2 regions of the Kitasatospora sp. NPDC058492 genome follow, and region 1 is predicted to be linked to the other one. Evidence: riboswitches for the same ligand, from Rfam matches in the RefSeq annotation. Region 1 holds a riboswitch; the other holds the start of a gene.
The links. A riboswitch is a leader RNA that binds a small molecule or an ion and turns the genes downstream of it on or off. The one in region 1 is predicted to bind cobalamin.

Region 1 (4,934 bases):
CGGCTTCAAGTACCTGCCCACCGACACCTCCCCCTCCCCCTACGCCTCCGTCGACGGCCTGCGCGCCGTCGCCGGCGCCGGCTTCACCGCCACCCCGCCGGCCCCGACCACCGCCGGCGAGCCGGCCTGGGCCGCCACCGCCACCTTCGTCCCCGGCACCGCCGCCAAGCTCCCGCTGGTCATCGACGACGGCACCGGCGCACTCAAGGTCTGCGCCGTCGCCCTCACCCCGACCGGCACCACCGCAACCCTCGGCGACGTCCTCGACGCCGCCGCATCCGCGACCCCCGCCGGCTGCGTCACCGCCGTCACCCCGTCCTCCGGCACCGGCGCCGTCACCGCGATCAACGGCACCGCCAACAGCGGCTCCTCCACCTGGAAGATCACCCTGGACGGCACCACCGCCACCACCGCCACCCGGGCCACCACCGTTCACCTCGGCGACACCGTCTCGCTCTGCTACGGCAACTGATCCGGATACCCTGGCCGTCCTGGACGCGGAAGCAGCGAGCTGACCTGCCATCACATCACGCCGGGTGCACGGAGGGACTTCCACCGGGCCCCCGGCGGCCCGAGCCCGCACCGCCCGACGCCGACGCCCCAGACCAGCCTCTTCGCGACCCGACAGGACCCAACCCACCCGCCGCACAAGGGAGTTATCGGGGCGGAGCCTGGCGGGTTTGCGGCCTGGACTGCGCGGTCGGGGTGCGGTTCTATTCCACAACGCGCCCGACCCGCCCCACTGCTGAACCACCCGATGCCCCACAGCGGCCCCGCGCACCGATTCCGGTACGCGGGGCCGCTCACACGTCCCGGCGCCCAGCTTCTGCAGACCAGGGTCCTTCGCCTCAAGTTCCTTACGTATTAGTTGAGTTCAGAAACACGCAACGGCCACACCGCCGTCCTGGAGATGCTCGGACGAGAGCTGAGCTGGCGTGTCGAACAGCGAGGGTGTGGACCTGGCGGGACCAGGCGGTTGCCTTGTCCCACGGCTGCTGACCACCGGCGGGAGCGTGGTGAACACCCTGTTGTTCACCGCTGCGACGGCCACCATGGTGCTGCTCGCCCGGCGGCGCCGAACGTGCCGCACCGCCGGTGCCCCGGCCCCCCTTCCGGAGGGGCCGGGGCACCGGGGTGTCTCCGGAGGTCAGGGCGCGGTGACGCCCGGCTGGGCGCCGGCGCCGAAGGACCAGCCCTCGACGTCGCCGGGTGCCGGGTTGTAGCTGCCCGCGCCGAGGTTGCTGTACGACCAGGGGCCGCCGTGCTGGGCGTGCCAGTACGACCAGTAGGCGCTGCCGGTGGGGTTGGTGCAGGTCGTCGGCAGGGCGTTGATGGTGCAGACGAAGCCCGGGTAGCGCGGGTGGAAGGTGTACGCGAACCCGGCGCCGGTCAGCGCGGCCAGGCCGCTGGCGGGGTCGCCGGGTGCGCAGCCGGTCTGGATACCGCCGCCGACGGCGGTGAAGTCGACCACGACGGTGACGCCGGTGGTGCCGTCGCAGGCGGCGGCCTGCGCCTTCGGGGCCTGGACGGCGGAGGCGCCGAGCAGGCCGGCGGTCAGGGCAGCGGCGGCGGCGATCGAGCCGAGGGTGCGGCGGGCCGGGCGCGCGGGCGCCGGGGTGTCGGTCATCGGAGCTCTCCTCTCGGGGTCAGCGGGTGGTCAGCGGGTGGTCGCCGGGCAGGCCGGCACGGGCGCGTCCGGGCGGGCACCGGCGGCGGAGAGGGTGGCCAGCGGGGTGCCGGCCAGGCCGAGGACGGCCTGCGCGGTGGCCCGGGCGCCGGTGGCCGGGTTGAAGCCGGTCGCGTCGTAGGCGACCGCCCCGCGCACGCCCGGGTCCGTGGCGCAGCCCTGCTGGAGCTTGACCAGGCTGCTCCAGCCCTTGAGGCCGGCCACGAAGCGCCCGCCGGAGAGCAGTGTCTGCGTGGCGAGGCCGGTGGTGTTGGCGTTGGACGCGGCGGCCCCGGCGGCCGGGAAGCCGCCGTCGGCGTTCTGGTGGGCGGTCAGCCAGCCGAGCCCGGCGTTGGCCTTGGCGGTGCGGCCGGTGGCGGCGAGGGCCTGGGCGGCGAGCGCGGTGGCGTCCGGGTCGCTGGTGCAGGTGGCCTGGCCGAAGGCGACCGGGTAGCCGCCGTCCGCGCACTGGCTGTTGGCGAGGAAGTCGACGGCCGCGGCCGGGGCGCCACCGGTCGTACGGTGCAGGGCGATCAGGGCCAGGGACTGGCCGAAGGCGTTGCTGTAGTCGCCCCACTGCGAGCGGTCGGAGAACCGGCCCTCGGCGGTCTGGAGCGAGCGCAGGCGGGCCGGCAGGTCGACGCCGCCGAAGGCCGTCGGGTTCCCGCCGCGCACCTCGACGGCGAGCAGCAGCTTGGCGGTCGCCCCGGCGTAGGCCTCGGTGGTGCCGTCGCCGAGGTAGCCGCTGATGATCTCGGGCTTGGCCAGCCAGGCGGTGGCCTTCGCGGCGGCCTGGTCGGAGCTGCGCGAGGCGGCGAAGGCCAGTACGGCGTCGATGGTCAGGCCCTGGTCGGGGTAGGCGGTCCCGTTGAAGACGGACTCGAAGTGGTCGCCGTCGACGAGCTGGCGGGCGAGCCAGCCGCCCGCGGCGGCGTCGGGGCGGATCGTCGAGGACGAGGTCGCGGCGGCAGGCGCGGCCTGGGCGGCAGCGGCCGCCGGGAGGACGGTGGCGAGGGCGAGCGCGGGTATCGCGAAGAGGCGCAGGGGGCGTCGGAACGGGGACACGGTGGGCCTTTCCGGGCCCGCACGCAGGGGCCCGGAGGGCGGCGGCAACAAGCCGGGCAGCCCTCGGAGCTCCGGCCCGCAGACCACGACGGGAGGAGGGGACGACACACCTCCGCCGCCGGGTACTCGGGCTCGCCGCCGACGTGGAGTCGGCGGCCTACCGTTGCGGGTCAGCGCCGGATTCGAACCGGACTTCCCCCAGCGGCGGAGTCACAACTTGACGGCCCATCATGGCGATACGGAAAAGATCCGGTCAAGGGTTCGTGCGTCACATCGCGCCACATCGCGCCGCGAACTGCTCGGACCGTCAGCGGTTGAGGAACTCCGGCGGGCGCTTCTCGGCGAAGGCCGCCATGCCCTCCTTCTGGTCCGTCGTGGCGAACGTGGCGTGGAACAGGCGCCGTTCGAAGCGCACGCCCTCGGCGAGCGTGGTCTCGTACGAGCGGTTGACGCTCTCCTTGAGCATGACCGCCGCCGGGGTGGACATCGCCGCGATCGTCTCGGCCACCGTCAGGGCCTCGGCCAGCAGCTGGTCCGCCGGGACGATCCGGGAGACCAGGCCGGCCCGCTCGGCCTCCTCGGCGCCCATCATCCGGCCGGTCAGGCACAGTTCCATCGCCTTCGCCTTGCCGACCGCCCGGGTCAGCCGCTGCGAACCGCCGATGCCCGGGATCACGCCGAGCTTGATCTCCGGCTGCCCGAACTTCGCGGTGTCCGCCGCCAGCAGGATGTCGCACAGCATCGCCAGCTCGCAGCCGCCGCCCAGCGCGTAGCCCGCCACCGCCGCCACCACGGGCTTGCGCAGCGCGGCGAAGCGGTCCCAGGCGGCGAACCAGTCGCCGAGGTAGGCGTCGACGAAGTCGAGGGACTGCATCTCCTTGATGTCGGCGCCGGCCGCGAAGGCCTTCTCCGAGCCGGTGATGACCAGGCAGCCGATCTCCGGGTCACGGTCGAACTCCGTTGCCGCCTGCGCGACTTCGTTCATCAGGAGGGTGTTGAGCGCGTTGAGCGCCTTGGGCCGGTCGAGCGTGATCAGCCCCACCCGGCCCTTGCGCTCGACCAGGATCGTCTCGTAGCCGGTCACTTGCCGTCCTCCCTCAGGGTGGTGATGATCGCCGAGAAGTCCAGGCCGGCGCCGTCGTCGGCCTGCGCGAAGTCCGCGTACAGCTGTGCCGCCCTGCGTCCGAGTTCGGTGGGCAGGCCGGCGGCGTCGGCGGCCCCGGCGGCGAGGCCGAGGTCCTTGGCCATCAGGGCGGCGGCGAACCCGGCCGCGTAGTCGCGGTTGGCCGGGCTGGTCGGCACCGGTCCGGGGACGGGGCAGTTGGTGGTGAGCGCCCAGCACTGGCCGGAGGCGGTCGAGGCGACGTCGTAGAGGGCCTGGTGGCTGAGCCCGAGGCTCTCCCCGAGCACGAAGGCCTCGCTGACCGCGATCATCGAGATGCCCAGGATCATGTTGTTGCAGATCTTCGCGGCCTGCCCCGCACCGGGGGGTCCGCAGTGCACGACCTTGCGGCCCATCGCCTCCAGCACCGGTCGAGCCGCCTCGAAGTCCGGCTCGGCGGCTCCGACCATGAAGGTGAGGCTCGCGGCCGTGGCACCGACCACCCCGCCGGAGACCGGCGCCTCCACGGCCCGGTGCCCGGCGTTCACGGCCAGGTCGTGCGCCGCCCGGGCGTCCGCGACGTCGATCGTGGAGCAGTCGACGAAGAGCGTTCCCGGGTGGGCGGCGGGCAGCAGGTCCGCGTAGGCGGCCAGCACGTGCCGGCCGGCCGGCAGCATGCTGATGACGACGTCGGCCTCCCGTACCGCCTCGGTCGCGGACCGCGCCGGACGGACGCCGCTCTCCGTCCGGGACGCCCGCCGCAGTGCCTCCGGCGCCAGGTCGTAGCCGGTCACGGTGTGTCCGGCCGTGGCGAGGTTGGCAGCCATCGGGCCGCCCATGTTGCCGAGTCCGATGAATCCGATGACTCCGTTGAATCCGTTGCGGTGGGTCACCAGCGCTCCAGGGGTGTGGTGGGGGACAGGCCGAGTTCCCGGTCGCCGAGCGGGGCGAAGTAGCGGGCCACCGTGGCGGGTTCGACGGCGCTCAGCGTCGACGGGTTCCACCGCGGGGAGCGGTCCTTGTCGATGACCTGGGCGCGGATCCCCTCGGCCAGGTCCGGTGTGGAGAGCGCCGCGCAGGAGGTCCGGTACTCCTGGTCGA
Region 2 (4,934 bases), on a different contig from region 1:
CCGTCGTGCTCGTCGGCGGGCCGTGAGGGCGTGGAGGTCCTCTCCGTCCAGGAGGACGCGCCCCGCGCTCGGCCGGGTCAGTCCGGCGACCGCGCGCAGCAGGGTGGTCTTCCCGGCGCCGTTGGGCCCGAGCAGGCCCGTGATCCGGCCGGGGGCGAACGCGAGCGAGACCGCGTCCAGCAGCGTGGCTCCGCCGATGCGCACGCGGAGCTCCTCCGCGCGCAGCTCGGCGGGCGGCGTCACGGTCACTGCGGTCCCCCCTCGGCCCGCCCCTGGCGCCACAGCAGCCAGGCGAAGAAGGGCGCTCCGAGTCCGGCCGTGATGACGCCGACGGGGATCTCCCGGTCGGGCAGGACCGAGCGCGCCACGATGTCGCTGCCCACCAGGAGGGACGCACCCACCAGTGCCGACACGGGCAGCAGGAGGGCGTGGCGCGGGCCGCAGACCAGTCGGACCACGTGCGGTACGACCAGGCCGAGGAACCCGATGACGCCGGTGTTGGCGACCAGGCACGCGGTCACCAGCGCGGCGGTGGCGACGAGGAGCCAGCGGGTGCGCTCGACGTGGACGCCGAGGGAGCGGGCGGCGGTCTCGCCGAAGGCGAAGGCGTCCAGGTCGCGGGCCGAGGAGGCCAGGACCGTGACGCCGACCAGCGCGACCGCGGTCAGGAAGACGGCGGTGGGCCAGCGCACGCCGGCGACCGAGCCGAGCGTCCACTCCATGACACCGCGCGCCGCGTTGCGGTCCCCGAGGACCAGCACGACGAACGAGGTGTAGGCCCCGCACATCTGCCCCACCGCGATGCCGGCGAGCACGGTCCGGGTGGTCGGTAGGGACCGGGTGCGGGCGCCGGCCAGTGCCAGGACGACGGCGGCGGCGAGCAGGGCACCGGCGAAGGCCGCCGTCGCCACCGCGCCGGTGCCCACGGCGCCGGTCACGCCGACGCCGAGGACGATCACGGTGACCGCGCCTGCGGCGGCTCCGTCGGAGATCCCGAGCAGGAAGGGATCGGCCAGGTCGTTCCCGGTCAGCGTCTGCAGCACCGCGCCGCAGACCGCGAGGCCTGCGCCGGTGGCAGCCGCTCCCAGAACCCGGGGCAGCCGCAACTGCCAGACGATCTGGTCGTCCAGCAGCGTGACGTGCTGGCCGCCCAGCCCGAGACGGCGCGCCACGACATCGATCACCGTCCGGACCGGCTCGGGTTGCGAGCCCACGGCCAGGCCGAGGAGCACGGTGGTCAGCAGCAGGGCCGCACCGATGGCCAGGGCCGCCGTCGCGCGGCCCGGACCGGAGGGCCGCACGACGGGGCGGGGTTCGGTGGTCATGAACCCGGGTGCAGCTGGCCCAGCCCTGCGGACACCCGGGCGGCACCGTCGGCGAGCCGCACGCCGGGAGTCGACTCCGAGAACGGCACCACCACGAAAGCCTTGCGCTGCACGGCGGTGAGCTTGCTCAGCACCGGGTCGTTCTCCAAGTAGTCGATCTTGGACTGGGCGGTGTCCCAGCCGGCGTCCGCGACCACGATGGCGTCCGGGTCCGCCGCGACGACCTTCTCCCAGCTCACGTTCTGCCAGCCACCGGGCAGGTCCCCGAAGACGTTGCGGGCGCCCACGGCATCGAGCACGAGCTGAGGTCCGCCGTGGCCGGCACCGACGAACGGCGACTTGGTGTCCGAGTCGTACCACAGGACCTTCAGACCCTTGCCCGCGGCCGTCGCCGTGAACTGGGCGAGCTGCTGCTCCTGCTGCTGCTGGATCGCGGCGGCCCGCTCCGTGACACCGAAGACCTCGGCGACGTCGTTCAGTTCACCCCACACCGCCTGCCAGGTCGTCGGCGGCACCTGGCTCTTGTCCGAGCAGCCGAACGGGGACAGGTACGACGGGATGCCCTGGCCGCGCAGCTCGTCCCGGCTGCCCGCGACCTTGTCGGTGAACGCGCTGGAGTAGGAGGCGTACAGGAAGTCGGGACGGGCCGCGAGGAGCTTCTCCTTCGTCGGGTAGTCCTTGGAGAGCACCGGGACGGAGTCGTAGGCCGCCTTCCACTTCTCCGGGACGGAATCGTCGAGGTAGGCGGTACCGGCCATGCGGGACTGCAGGCCGAGGGACAGGGCCACCTCGGTGGCACCCTCGTTGAGCGTCACCAGCCGGGCGGGCGGCGCGCCGACCGTCACGGTCGTCCCGCAGTTGTCCACGCTCACCGGCGCGGCACTTCCGGCCGCCCCGCCGGACGTGGCGGGCGCGGGGGCGCCGGTGCAAGCCCCGAGCGCGCCGGTGAACAGGACGGCCGCGACCACCCGGCCGACACGTATCGGACCTGTGGGACGAACGGAACATATCGATCGAAACGGATACAGCAGACCGCTGGGCACGTGTTCTCCAAAACCCTCGTGGAACATGTCGCGCCGTGGCCGGTCTCCTGGCTTCCGCATCAACACGCCGCAGCCGACCTTCCCGGACGGCTCTTCCAGCCCGCCCAGTGGCCCTGACCGCTGGAAAAGCCGGTCAGCGAGGGCCGCGGAACTCCGCGGCAACAGTGGCGAGGGCCGCACCGGACTCAGACCGGTTTCCCGTACACCACGGCGATGGCAAGGTATCAGGCGTGGTCAGGTCGGTGCTGACCGGCTCAAGGACGCCCACCGGCCACGCGAAGCGCCGGCAGCGGCAGCGCCTTGACGGAGGTGTGTGTTCGGCCTGCCGGCTTTCCAGCGCGCTGTCACGCAGTGGCGGTGGCAGCTTCGGTGGCTCCGCCAGTTGAGGGTGACTGGAGGGAGCAGGCCGAGATCCGGACCGCGAGCTCCTCGTAGTCGACGGGTTCGCCACACAGCCGGCGTACGGAAGCAAGGCCCAGGCTGGCCTGTCCGGTGGCCTCCACGAGAGCACGGGAAGCAACGTAGAAGCGCCACTGGCCGATGTCGAGCGGGTCGTAGTCGGCGTGGGTGAGCGCGATATGGAGGGCGAAGACGTAGACATCCGCGTTGTAGGACTGCTCTGCGGCGTCACCGTCCTCGGGAGTCCAGGTGCGTCCGCGCAGCCGGGAGAAGCGAATCTCCGACAGCTGACGCTGCCCCCAGGCTTGGAGGTAGGCGCTGGTCTTGACCTCGATCCTGAGCCCGTCAGGCGTCAGGACATCGAAGCTGTCCCATTCCATGTTGCGTGCCACAGCGCCGACGGCGCGGTGGACCAGGAATTCCGCGAGCAGGCCCCGGGTGGTGTTGGTTCGCAAGTCGGGCATCGCGTAGCGCCAGAAGTCCAGCACCGTCCCGGCATCGGTGCCGCGGAAGGCCTCGTTGCCGTCGAGCGGCGCCAGTTCGGCCGGGGTGTGCCAGGCGTTGGGGGCGGCGGAGTCGGAGAGCATTCCCCCAGCCTGACACGGGCGCCGGACGGGGAGGGCGGTATCGGGGGCAGCGCTCAAAGTCCACGGCGCTGTGCCCTCGCGCCCTCCCGGGCTGGAGAGCTGCTGTTTCCGCAGGTCAGAGGCCTGATTGCTGCCTCGAAGTGCCGCGGTTCCTCGGCGGCCGCAAGCGCAGCTGCGGCGAGTCCGCAGGACTCGGTCTGTGCCCGTGTGTTACTGGGTACGGAGGGGATCGACGGGGGAGTGGGTCGCGAGTGGCGAGAGGTCGGAGCCGGGGCGTGAGTGGTGAACTGCGGTATGACGATCTGGTGCGGCCGCTGCCGGAGTTGCTGAAGAGGCACGCCGAACGGTCGGCGGAGCGGGTGGCGTTCCACGACTTCTCGCGCGGCGTCAGCTACGCCGAGTTGGAGCGGCGGACCGGGCGGTTGGCCGGGTCGTTCGTGCGGGCGGGGGTCCGGCGCGGGGATCGGGTGGCGCTCTGCCTGGGCAACTGCGTGGAGCTGGTGGAGGGTTGCCTCGCCGTGCTGCGGGCGGGGGCGGTCGGTGTCCTGCTCAATCCCCGCTCCTCTGACGACGAACTCGACTACTACCTGCGGGACAGCGGCGCCTCGGCCATCATCACCGACCCCGCGCACCTCACGCAGCTGCACCGCCTCGGCGCCGCGTACCGCGGCCTGCACACCGTGCTCACCGGGGCGGGCCCGATCCCCTCGAACGCCCCCGACGGCACCGTCCTCTTCGAGGCTGCGGCCTCGACCGGGGACGGGCCCGCGGCCCCCGACGATCTGGGGCTCGACGATCCGGCCTGGCTGCTCTACACCTCCGGGACCACCCACCGCCCCAAGGGCGTGCTCTCCACACAGCGCAGCGCACTGTGGTCGGTGGCGGCCTGCTACGCGCCGCTCTTCGGGCTCTCCTCCGAGGACCGGCTGCTGTGGCCGCTGCCGCTGTTCCACAGCTTCGGGCACTCCCTCGCGATCCTGGGCACCACGGCCGTCGGCGCGAGCACCGCGATCGCCGGCGAACTGCCCACGCCCGGTGAGGCCTTGACGCCCGGCGACCTGTGGCGCACGCTGCGCACCCCGAGCGCAGCCCTCGGCGGGCCGTTCACCGTCCTGGCGGGCGTCCCCACGACGTACCACCGGTTGATGGCCTCGGCGAAGGACACCCCGCTCCCCGCACCGCGGCCCGGGCTGAGGCTCTGCGTCACGGCGGGCGCGCCGTGCCCGCCCGAGCTGCGCGGGGCGGTGGAGGAGACGCTCGGCGCGCCGCTGCTCGACGTCTACGGCAGTACCGAGACCTGCGGCGCGATCGCGGTGGCCCGCCCGAACGGCCCCCGGGTCGACGGGTCCTGCGGACTGCCGGTACCCGGGGTCGAGGTCCGCGTCGTCGATCCGGACAGCGGGGCCGACGTCCTCGCGGGCGGCGAGGGCGAGATCTGGGTCAGCGGTCCGAATCTCATGACGGGCTACCACGACCAGCCGGAGGCGACGGCCGCCGCGCTGCGCGAGGGCTGGTACCGGACCGGGGACCTCGGGCGGCGCGCCGAACACGGCCACCTCGTCCTCACCGGCCGGGTCAGC

Region 2: another riboswitch for cobalamin. It lies ahead of ACFWPI_RS36805 (ABC transporter substrate-binding protein); the one in region 1 lies ahead of ACFWPI_RS05960 (peptidase).

Annotation. Positions count from the first base shown of each region.
Region 1 covers NZ_JBHXMU010000006.1:33,590-38,523, forward strand. The annotation lists gene ACFWPI_RS05950 (hypothetical protein) at 1-472, shown strand, start outside; gene ACFWPI_RS05955 (flagellar hook-length control protein FliK) at 1,148-1,627, opposite strand; gene ACFWPI_RS05960 (peptidase) at 1,658-2,731, opposite strand; cobalamin riboswitch at 2,831-2,971, opposite strand; gene ACFWPI_RS05965 (enoyl-CoA hydratase) at 3,039-3,815, opposite strand; gene mmsB (3-hydroxyisobutyrate dehydrogenase) at 3,812-4,726, opposite strand; gene ACFWPI_RS05975 (enoyl-CoA hydratase/isomerase family protein) at 4,723-4,934, opposite strand, start outside.
Region 2 covers NZ_JBHXMU010000092.1:22,693-27,626, reverse strand. The annotation lists gene ACFWPI_RS36815 (ABC transporter ATP-binding protein) at 1-249, opposite strand, end outside; gene ACFWPI_RS36810 (iron ABC transporter permease) at 246-1,325, opposite strand; gene ACFWPI_RS36805 (ABC transporter substrate-binding protein) at 1,322-2,293, opposite strand; cobalamin riboswitch at 2,388-2,593, opposite strand; gene ACFWPI_RS36800 (hypothetical protein) at 2,713-3,354, opposite strand; gene ACFWPI_RS36795 (type I polyketide synthase) at 3,630-4,934, shown strand, end outside.